Regions from separate parts of the Paenibacillus sp. FSL F4-0236 genome, predicted to be linked through region 1. Evidence: riboswitches for the same ligand, from Rfam matches in the RefSeq annotation. Region 1 holds a riboswitch; each other region holds the start of a gene.

Region 1 (2,201 bases):
CTTTGGCTTAGTTCGGAGCATCGAAACTGATATCAAACAAGCGATTGACAATATCGCTATCAACGAAGAAGTCGTACAGGTACAGAATGAGATGATCACTCAATCTGCTCATATCTTTGCTCAAATTGTGCAAAGTGTGCAGTATATTACCGAGCAAATCTCTTCCTTCTCTGCTGAAAGTGATCTGATGTTGGAAAGTGCCTTGAAAATCTCAAGTGCAATAGAGAATATCTCTGCGATCACACAGCAAACCGCTGCCGGCACCGAGGAAGTATCCGCCGCTATGAATGAACAAATTAATGCCCTGCAGTCCGTCGCTGAAGAAACTGAGAAAATGACACAGGCTGTGTTTAATCTACAGAAGACTATCCATATTTTCAAGTTTTAAGTCACTTGCAAATCATATAAACAAGTCCAAAAACTCCTCCTAAGTTTTGACTTAGGGGGAGTTTTTTTATATCTATTATTTCATAGGTTGGACAAGACTTTCGTCAAAATTCGAGTTAATTTGCGAAAATATATTGACAAAGGTACTCTAGGAATATATTGTAAAGGAAAATTCTTCTTATAAATTTTAAAATTAATATTGGCAAAATCTTCGAAAGAGGATGACGCAAAACCATGGATCTACAGCCTCATTTTTAATCAGAGGCCATGACTGCCAGGTTGCAGAAAACCAAGACGACTGAACAATTGTTCAGTCTCTATGGCGATTTATGCCACCAACCTGTGCCCTAATTCAGAGCACAGGTTTTCTAATGTTTGATTTTAAAATAACAATCAACTTGTGAGGTGTATTTTTTGAAGACAGTCGCAGATTACATGTCGGAAGCACTACGGAACCTAGGTGTTACCCATTCCTTTGGTATTATTGGGAAATCCATTTGTCCTATTGTTCTTAAAATGGTAGATTACGGTATTGAATTTATTCCTGGGAGACATGAGTCCAGTTCCGGCTTCGAAGCAGCCGGGTATGCGCTTAAAACTGGAAAACTAGGTGTAGCTTTTGGTACTTCAGGTCCTGGTGGAACAAACCTATTAACTGCAGCAGCACATGCTAAGGCTAACAACCTACCTGTCCTATTTATTACTGGCCATCAATCTATTAAAGAGCTTGGAATTCCCCAATGTCAGGACTCTACTTCTTTTCTAGCTGATTTAGCTGATATGTTTAGACCTGCCACCTTATATAGCAAGCTTATTGAACGTGGAGATCACTTTAACACAATCTTTAATCATGCCATATCCATTGCTTTGAGCGGTAATCGTGGTCCAGTTCACCTTTGTATTCCCTTTGATGTACAAACGGAATTGCTAGAGGAATGTAATATTGTAATCCCTGAACGCGAATCACTGGTTAGCCATGCTAATATCGACCGTGTACTTGATGCTATAAATAGCTCTAAGAATCCAATAATTATCGCGGGTAAAGGCGTTAACCGCTCAGGAGCACATAGTGAGCTAATTCAATTAGCGGAAACATTTAATATTCCTGTAGTTACATCTCCAGGTGGTAAAGGGGCTATAGCTTGGGATCATCCACTCTATCACGGTCCAATTGGAGTAGGCGGTTGTACCCATGGGGATGACTTGCTGAATCAAAGTGATCTATTTATCGTTCTCGGGTCACGTTTAAGTGATATGACTATTTGTAATCTTAAAAGGGAAAATCATCCTGCAACATTAATTCAGTTTGATAGTGATCCGACTTTTGTCGGAAAAATATTGTTCTCTAAAACGATTCCAGTGACTGGAGATCTACGCGACAATCTAGTTTACTATCTCAATAATATTGACACGAACAACATCACAAAACGCGAAGCACCGACAAATTCCGATTATACCGAAGAGCCTCCGATTTTACCAAACCTTTCACTTGCATCGGTCTTGAGTACGATGAGTGATTTGATTCCTTATAACAGCACAGTCTTTGTTGATGATGGAAGTCACGGTTTCCATGCTGCGAAATGGTACAAGGTTAAGAAACCGGGCAGTTTTGTTTTCGATGCTTACTTTGCTTGTATGGGTAATTCCATCGGGATGGCGATTGGTGCAAAGGTTGCTGCTCCAGAAGAAACGATCTTCTGCATTACAGGAGACGGCTGCTTTATGATGCTAGGCGCAGAGATTAACGCTGCTGTCTGCAAGGATATTCCTGTCATATTCATTGTTGTGAATAATAAACAGCTAGATATGGCTCT
Region 2 (2,201 bases), 4.5 Mb from region 1:
AGAGAAAGTAGTTTGGGAAACTACCCTGGCCGATTTGAAGACTCAGACACCGGATCTCGTAAAAAACACTGGACTTGATGCAATCTGGGGTACTAGCGAAGCATCTGGAATTAAGGCCGGCACAAATGATAGCTTCACCGTTCAATTCGAATTTGTTGATAACGGCCAAGAGCAAAACTACTTCCAAAAAGATTCATTAACTCTGACTTGGGATTTCGTAGGTAAGCAAACTGCTGGATCCGCTAAATAATCTAATAAGTCTTCCATTCGAAGAGCAGCAGATTCTTATTCCGGAAAGCGGATAAGTAGATGCTGCTCTTCTCTTTACAATAAACTTTGTCGAATTTATTGATATTTGCTATACTAATAACAAAAATTACGGAGGGGCGTCAGCATAGTGCCACAAAATATGGGCCAACGTATCCAGCATCTCCGCCTAGAAAAGGGATTGTCCCTATCTGAGCTTGCGGACAGAGCGGATGTTGCTAAGTCGTATCTTAGCAATGTGGAGAGAAACATCCAATCCAATCCTTCAATTCAGTTTATCGAAAAGATCGCCGATGCGCTTCAGGTATCCATCCACGCTTTGCTCTATGGAGAACCTAATGATGCTGAGGAGTCACCTTTAGATTCGGAATGGTTCCGATTGGTGCAGGAAGCTATGGCCTCAGGCATAAGCAAACGCGAATTCAAGGAGTTTCTGGACTACCAGAAATGGCGCCTTGATCAGAAGGATTAATATTCCACCTGACCTGATAAGATCCTCTTCTACTCATACTATTAAACATAAGCGCCTTCACCCTCCTAACATGGACCGCGAAGGCGTTTGAATTCTAGCAGAATATAAGGACCAAGTCTGAATCTTATAGATCCTTATATAAAGAAAAAGAGCACAGCGAGTTATCGCTGTGCTCTTTTGATATCTAATGCTCTGAATGTATTACTGCACGGCTTGCACAGTCTTCTCATGAAAGAAGCGACGAATTTCATCTGCCTTTATGCCAGCCTTCTTAGCTGCTAATAATAAATGGACCCACTCTACGTCTAGATCAATGACCTGCTGTTCTCTGTTGCTTCCCTGGTTGGACTTGTCCAAAAAATCTCCTCCTAAGATTTTAGTCCCCAGGCAATCCGGCTGTCATAGTATTTCTACCTTAGACCCGCGACTTTGTGCCCCTGCCTTTCGGCAGGTTTACCTTTTACTGGACCCTTTACACGAAAGGATCTACTTTGAAATATATGAAAATCGCTAACTGCAATAACATTATACTATACTAAAGTGGAAAAGTGTGTCGATTTCTGATTAGTTTTTCCATTAAAAAACAAAAAATAGAAGCGCTTTTGTGCGATATCTTGTCCTATTAACACGATACTCGTCCCATTCATAAAATTAATTAAGCCGATAGAATGATACTTCCTTCCCTATTAGTTAAAAATAAGGATATTAGAATCATTTTAGTGGGCCTTAGGAATGGGTAATGAGAAGAAACAGCGTTCTTTTCATTAGAACAAGCTAACCCATACCATTTTGCGAACGTATTGGACGAAAGAATGAATTGATTACACGTGTGGAAAGTAGCACAATAAGATGAGAAATGAAACCGCAATCATCACAGCTCCAGTAAGCGTTGACACAAAATGTCACGTATGGAGTTCATCCGTTAAGGAGGATGTATTCATGGCAGCCAAAGAGCCCTATAACGAATCCATTTGGAGTAAGTATTACGGACCCAATTTAGGCTACATTCAAGAAAGATATGAACAGTTTGTGAAAGATCCTTCCACCGTAGAGAATAATTATCGCGAGCTTTTTACAAATTCGGGTCCCCCGCCCCTAACACCGGATAGCGAACCGGCTCCACAGCCTCGCATTTCGGGAGACACCGAATGGCTTAGAAAGGCAGTAAGAGCTTCCAAGCTAATCGCTAATATTCGTATATATGGCCATATGGCCGCTGATATTGATCCGCTTGAGCGCGATCACAATCCCATGGCTAAATATCTTGAACTCGAAACCTATGAGCTGACTCGTGAGGATCTGCTCGCACTACCTGCCACGCTCATTTGGGAGAATGCGCCGAATGATGTGCATACCGGATGGGATGCAGTTCAGCGTATGCGTCAGGCTTACACCAAGACAATCGCCTATGAATTCGGGCATGTGCATGAAGAACAAGAACTGAAATGGTTGAACAGACAGG
Region 3 (2,201 bases), 2.4 Mb from region 1:
ACCTAGGAGTATTCTGGGAGGAATGCAGATTTCTTTGACGTGTATATGCTTCTTGTTCTATGGCAGTCCACATCAAATCATAATCCGGTCGGGGAATATGTTTATCTTTTTCAATATAGAGACTCATTACTATTCAGCTCCTTTAGTTGGGTTCCACCCATTCTATTTAGTATTTTAAGTCCCTTGTTCAGTCTGGATTTTACAGTTCCTTCGGGTATGCTCATAACTTTAGAGATCTCGGGTACAGTCAATTCGTTTATAAAACGAAGGACTACTACCATTCTGATTTTGTCGGGAAGCTGACTGTATAACCCTTGTAATTCTTTTTTAGTTTCCTGTCGATCCAAACGTTTTTCTACAGGGTTTGATTCCTCAGACCTGGATAGTAAATAATTACGTACTTCTTTCATCCACCCCGTCTTACGCCTTTTGATCACACTGTTGCACTCATTCGAAGCAATTCGTAAAATCCAAGCTTTCAAGTTTCTTACCTTCGACTTATCCGCTAAGATAACTTTTACAAATACCTCTTGGGAAATATCCTCCGCATCTGCCTGATTTTTCATTAAGTAGTAACAAAAATAATATACTTGTTCTTTATAGAGCTCGAAAATTTCCCGGTCACTCATTTTGCTGCACCCCCTGTCTTTGATGTTCTCATTAATAAGACTTATAAGCGTATGTAATCGTTCATTTTTCATTTTGATTGTAGTATTTCTTCTGAGTATCATAGCGAATTCGAATGGAAGATAAGTTGTTTACAGGTAATTATAACCATGATAAAATTAGCGGTGGGACATGCGTCCGTAAGCTAATTAAAACTAATTGAATGTCCGCGTTAAAGGTAAAATCATCGAAAGATGATGACACAAAGCCATGGGTCTAAAGCCTTTCTACAGAAGGAAATGATCGCCAGGCCGCCATAGGGATATCTTATGAAGCATAAAGGATAGCTCTAAGAATATGTAGTCTATTTTGAGCTCTTTTATTATTTCGATCTATACGGCGTTACATTATCGCAAGGGGCCGAAAGGGGAAGTACATGAACAGTTTTTTCAAAACAATAGGCACTAGTTTGGCAGTAGGTGCTATATTGCTGTCCGGAACGATCGGATGGATGTCTAATCCTGAAGTCGTGTCTGCAGCTACCACAACAGCAGTAACCGCGGATCAAATGATTAGCAAAGTAACGGCAGCCTCTAAAGCAATAAAGAATTTTCACTTAGATGTGATCAAAAAACAGGATATTCAGAGCGGTGGGGTACGTATCAGCAACACTAACACACTGAAGCTGGATATTAATCGACTGCCGAATTTTGCTGCAGCTGGCACCGTTGATAGTAGTCTTTTAGATACATCGTACAGTCTATATGCCAATGACAAGGAGTTTTACTATCTTGTAGACGGAAGTGAACTGATCGATGAATCTGAAGATGAAGGTTACGACGATGACGGCGAGCCAATCGATCCCGATGCACAGTATTGGATTGCACTGGAGAAGATGGAGTGGGATTCTTTTTACTCCAAAGGTCAATACGATCCTGTTTCCATGCTTGATTCGGTTAAAAATTATAAAAAATCTATGAAAGTCAGCACTGCTGGTGCTCAGACCGTCCTGCAGTTCACGGTAACCGATCCGACAGCAGCTAAGGGAATAATCAAACTCTATGACCAGGAGAACCTCTGGGATGGTGAGACAGTTCAACCCAAAAGCGTAACGTGGAAATTATTCGTCAATACTAAGACCTGGCAGACGGAAAAGCTGACAGTCGATCTGAGTTATGTGCTGATAAGTGATGGAGAAAAGGATACATACAACACGAAAATCGAAGCTAAGTATTCCAAGAATAACAAAGGTACAACCATTGTAAAGCCCGCCGAACTAGAATAATAAGGTCGTTTTCATATGGAGCAAAAAGCGCTGTTCAGTAGAACAGCGCTTTTTGCTGTATTCTCTATTTTAATAACGTTTCTATTCCCTCTTTAAGATTGACGTCGTATGCTTCAACATTCGATTCATGAGATTTCGCCATTCTGTTCTTATGTCGGTGTCGCTTCTCTTTAATGCGTCGCGGATGGGGATGATCTCTGTAACTTTCCTACCGCTTTTTATTCTTCGATCTACGCAAGTCGGGATGTAACCTACGTTATTTATACTTGTGTGTCCTCTTTCATCCTTCTTTATTTTAAGCGTAAGAATG
Region 4 (2,201 bases), 5.1 Mb from region 1:
GATATGAAATATGTTCAGGGTGTGTACAGCGATCTGAACAAACAGAAAATAGCTAAACAATTTTTGGAAAAAGCTTTAGAAATCCAATCCGTTCCTTTAGCAGAAGGTGTGGAGTTTAGAGAGGACTTTGAATGGCTTAAGCAGAGTGGTTATCAGTTGTTTCAGGGATATTTATTTGGAAAGCCTGATCCTATTCCCAAACAGTGATCCTAATGAGTATAACTCCGTCTAGAGGATGAGATGAATTTCAGGTCAGAGTCTGAGTACAGCCAACCCCCGGGGTTGTATAATTAAGGTAATTGAGAAGGGGGACGGGATGGATATGAAATGGCATAAGTACATCACACACTGGGCGGATTCTAGAGGGTTAGGTGGACGAGAAATTGATTATCAATGGCCGTCTCCATCATTTCCGGTGGTAAGTATTCGCAGCAATTTGGGTCGCTACTCAGGTCAGGGGTATGGTCACGGAAGCAAGCCACAAGTGAAGACAGCTGTTGGATTAATTGCTATTGGAGATGTAGCTGTAGGCTTGATTTCCATAGGTGCGATAAGCGTAGGGGTTCTATCCGTGGGTGCAATATCACTAGGAATGTGGTTAGCCCTTGGAGCGATAGCAATTAGCTGGCTTGGCTTCGCAGCTGGAGCGATTGCCATTGCAGGAGTGGCTGTAGGCGCGATCGCGATAGCCGAAAAAGCGTTGGGAGCTGTCGCCATAGGTGATACGGCATTTGGGGCGGTAGCCATAGGACGGATTGCTGGGGGAGCAGTAGCTATTGGCCAATGGGCATATGGTCTAATCGCAGTTGGCGAGCATGGCTTCGGGTTAATTCCCATCACGGGCGATGTGTGGAATTGGTTCCGGCGTTTGTTTGGTGCGGGGAGTTAAGTAGACCTCCAGTCCTAAAGGTTCCTCTCTCTTCCGGGATACTCGATAAAGAATATCTATCACGATAGAAAAAGTAATTGCAATTACCTATTCGGATTTCATACCAATTAATCATGCGATCAGATGTAGCGTTATGTTACTCTTTGTAATGTATTCGAAACTTCATAGGCAAACCTATGGAAATGTAGGGACGCAAAGCTATAGGGACTAAGGTTATCATAACTATTGTCAGCCAGCTGCCAAAGAGTGTATTACGCTTTTTGTTAAAGTTTAATAAAAATTAAGTCTTAGTTTTTATGCGACTTTATACGCAATCAAGCTACTCTTTTGGGGTAGTTTTTTTTTTGCCTATTTTTAGTCACGGAAGAGATTCATATTACATCTGGGGGGTAGAAAAGATGAAAAAAATGATTGCGATCGCTACATCGGCAGCCATGTTAGCTAGTTTTTCGAGTGAGGCAGGTTATGCTTTAGCAAGTGATGTAAGCAAGGTAAGTGTAGTGAACACTGTAGTACAAAGCAAGGCTGACCTATTCAGCAATGCGTCAGTTATTCCGTTTGATCTGTACGGCAAGGCTATCCTAGGCGCTTATAATGATGTTTTTAGAATGAATCCTGCGAATATTAAATCCATTACCAATAACGGTGGTAACTACTCAGGTTCACCTATAGCTAAGGCTATGGATGGCGATATGAGTACGCATTGGGAAACGGGCAAACCGAATAGTTCAACGTTTACGAATGAGGTTGTCTTTGTTTTCAATGAGTCCACTGAATTAAATAGAATCGTATATGCTGCAAGACAATCCAGTGCAAAGGGGAAGGGGTTTGCTCAGGAATTTGATATTTATGGTTCAACTACGGATGCAGGCGATTATACGCTAGTATCCTCTGGAGAATATAAAGGCGGAGCAGGTGACGTAGTAGAGATTCAGTTTGCACCCACAGCCTTCAAGAGACTTAAATTTGTCTTTAAAAAAGCTAACCAAGATTGGGCGAGTGCAGCTGAGTTTTCTTTTTACAAAGAAGATACCGTATCCGCTAAAATGAAAAATTTATTTACAGATGATACCTTGAGTCAAGTTAGCGCAGCATTTAATACGGTGGAGAAATTAACGACTTTAGAACAAGAAGTGCAGACACATCCACTGTACGCGCAGTTTCAAGCAGATATAGAGAATGCAAAAGTACTTCTGGAGAATCATCAAATAGAGGCAAAAGCGGCTAAGGTTTCGAAGCTAAAAGGCTATGGTACAGCATATGAAAATGCCTATAGCGAAGCTTATAGAATGCCTAACTCTAATGTATCAAA

The links. Region 1 has a riboswitch for cyclic di-GMP ahead of NSQ29_RS05465 (thiamine pyrophosphate-binding protein). Riboswitches for the same ligand answer to the same signal wherever they lie in the genome.
Region 2: it holds a riboswitch for cyclic di-GMP, as region 1 does, so the genes downstream of both, NSQ29_RS25555 (anti-repressor SinI family protein) here and NSQ29_RS05465 (thiamine pyrophosphate-binding protein) in region 1, are expected to answer to the same signal.
Region 3: it holds a riboswitch for cyclic di-GMP, as region 1 does, so the genes downstream of both, NSQ29_RS16670 (DUF6612 family protein) here and NSQ29_RS05465 (thiamine pyrophosphate-binding protein) in region 1, are expected to answer to the same signal.
Region 4: it holds a riboswitch for cyclic di-GMP, as region 1 does, so the genes downstream of both, NSQ29_RS28195 (NPCBM/NEW2 domain-containing protein) here and NSQ29_RS05465 (thiamine pyrophosphate-binding protein) in region 1, are expected to answer to the same signal.

Annotation. Positions count from the first base shown of each region.
Region 1 is NZ_JBBOBK010000001.1:1,209,484-1,211,684, reverse strand. It holds gene NSQ29_RS05470 (methyl-accepting chemotaxis protein) at 1-388, shown strand, start outside; cyclic di-GMP riboswitch class I at 579-674, shown strand; gene NSQ29_RS05465 (thiamine pyrophosphate-binding protein) at 793-2,201, shown strand, end outside.
Region 2 is NZ_JBBOBK010000001.1:5,720,826-5,723,026, forward strand. It holds gene NSQ29_RS25545 (TasA family protein) at 1-250, shown strand, start outside; gene NSQ29_RS25550 (helix-turn-helix domain-containing protein) at 410-739, shown strand; gene NSQ29_RS25555 (anti-repressor SinI family protein) at 941-1,096, opposite strand; cyclic di-GMP riboswitch class I at 1,123-1,207, opposite strand; gene NSQ29_RS25560 (2-oxoglutarate dehydrogenase E1 component) at 1,679-2,201, shown strand, end outside.
Region 3 is NZ_JBBOBK010000001.1:3,658,664-3,660,864, reverse strand. It holds gene NSQ29_RS16680 (DUF4179 domain-containing protein) at 1-127, opposite strand, end outside; gene NSQ29_RS16675 (RNA polymerase sigma factor) at 111-629, opposite strand; cyclic di-GMP riboswitch class I at 834-925, shown strand; gene NSQ29_RS16670 (DUF6612 family protein) at 1,043-1,891, shown strand; gene NSQ29_RS16665 (CapA family protein) at 1,973-2,201, opposite strand, start outside.
Region 4 is NZ_JBBOBK010000001.1:6,305,933-6,308,133, forward strand. It holds gene NSQ29_RS28185 (EAL domain-containing protein) at 1-207, shown strand, start outside; gene NSQ29_RS28190 (hypothetical protein) at 323-889, shown strand; cyclic di-GMP riboswitch class I at 1,047-1,133, shown strand; gene NSQ29_RS28195 (NPCBM/NEW2 domain-containing protein) at 1,288-2,201, shown strand, end outside.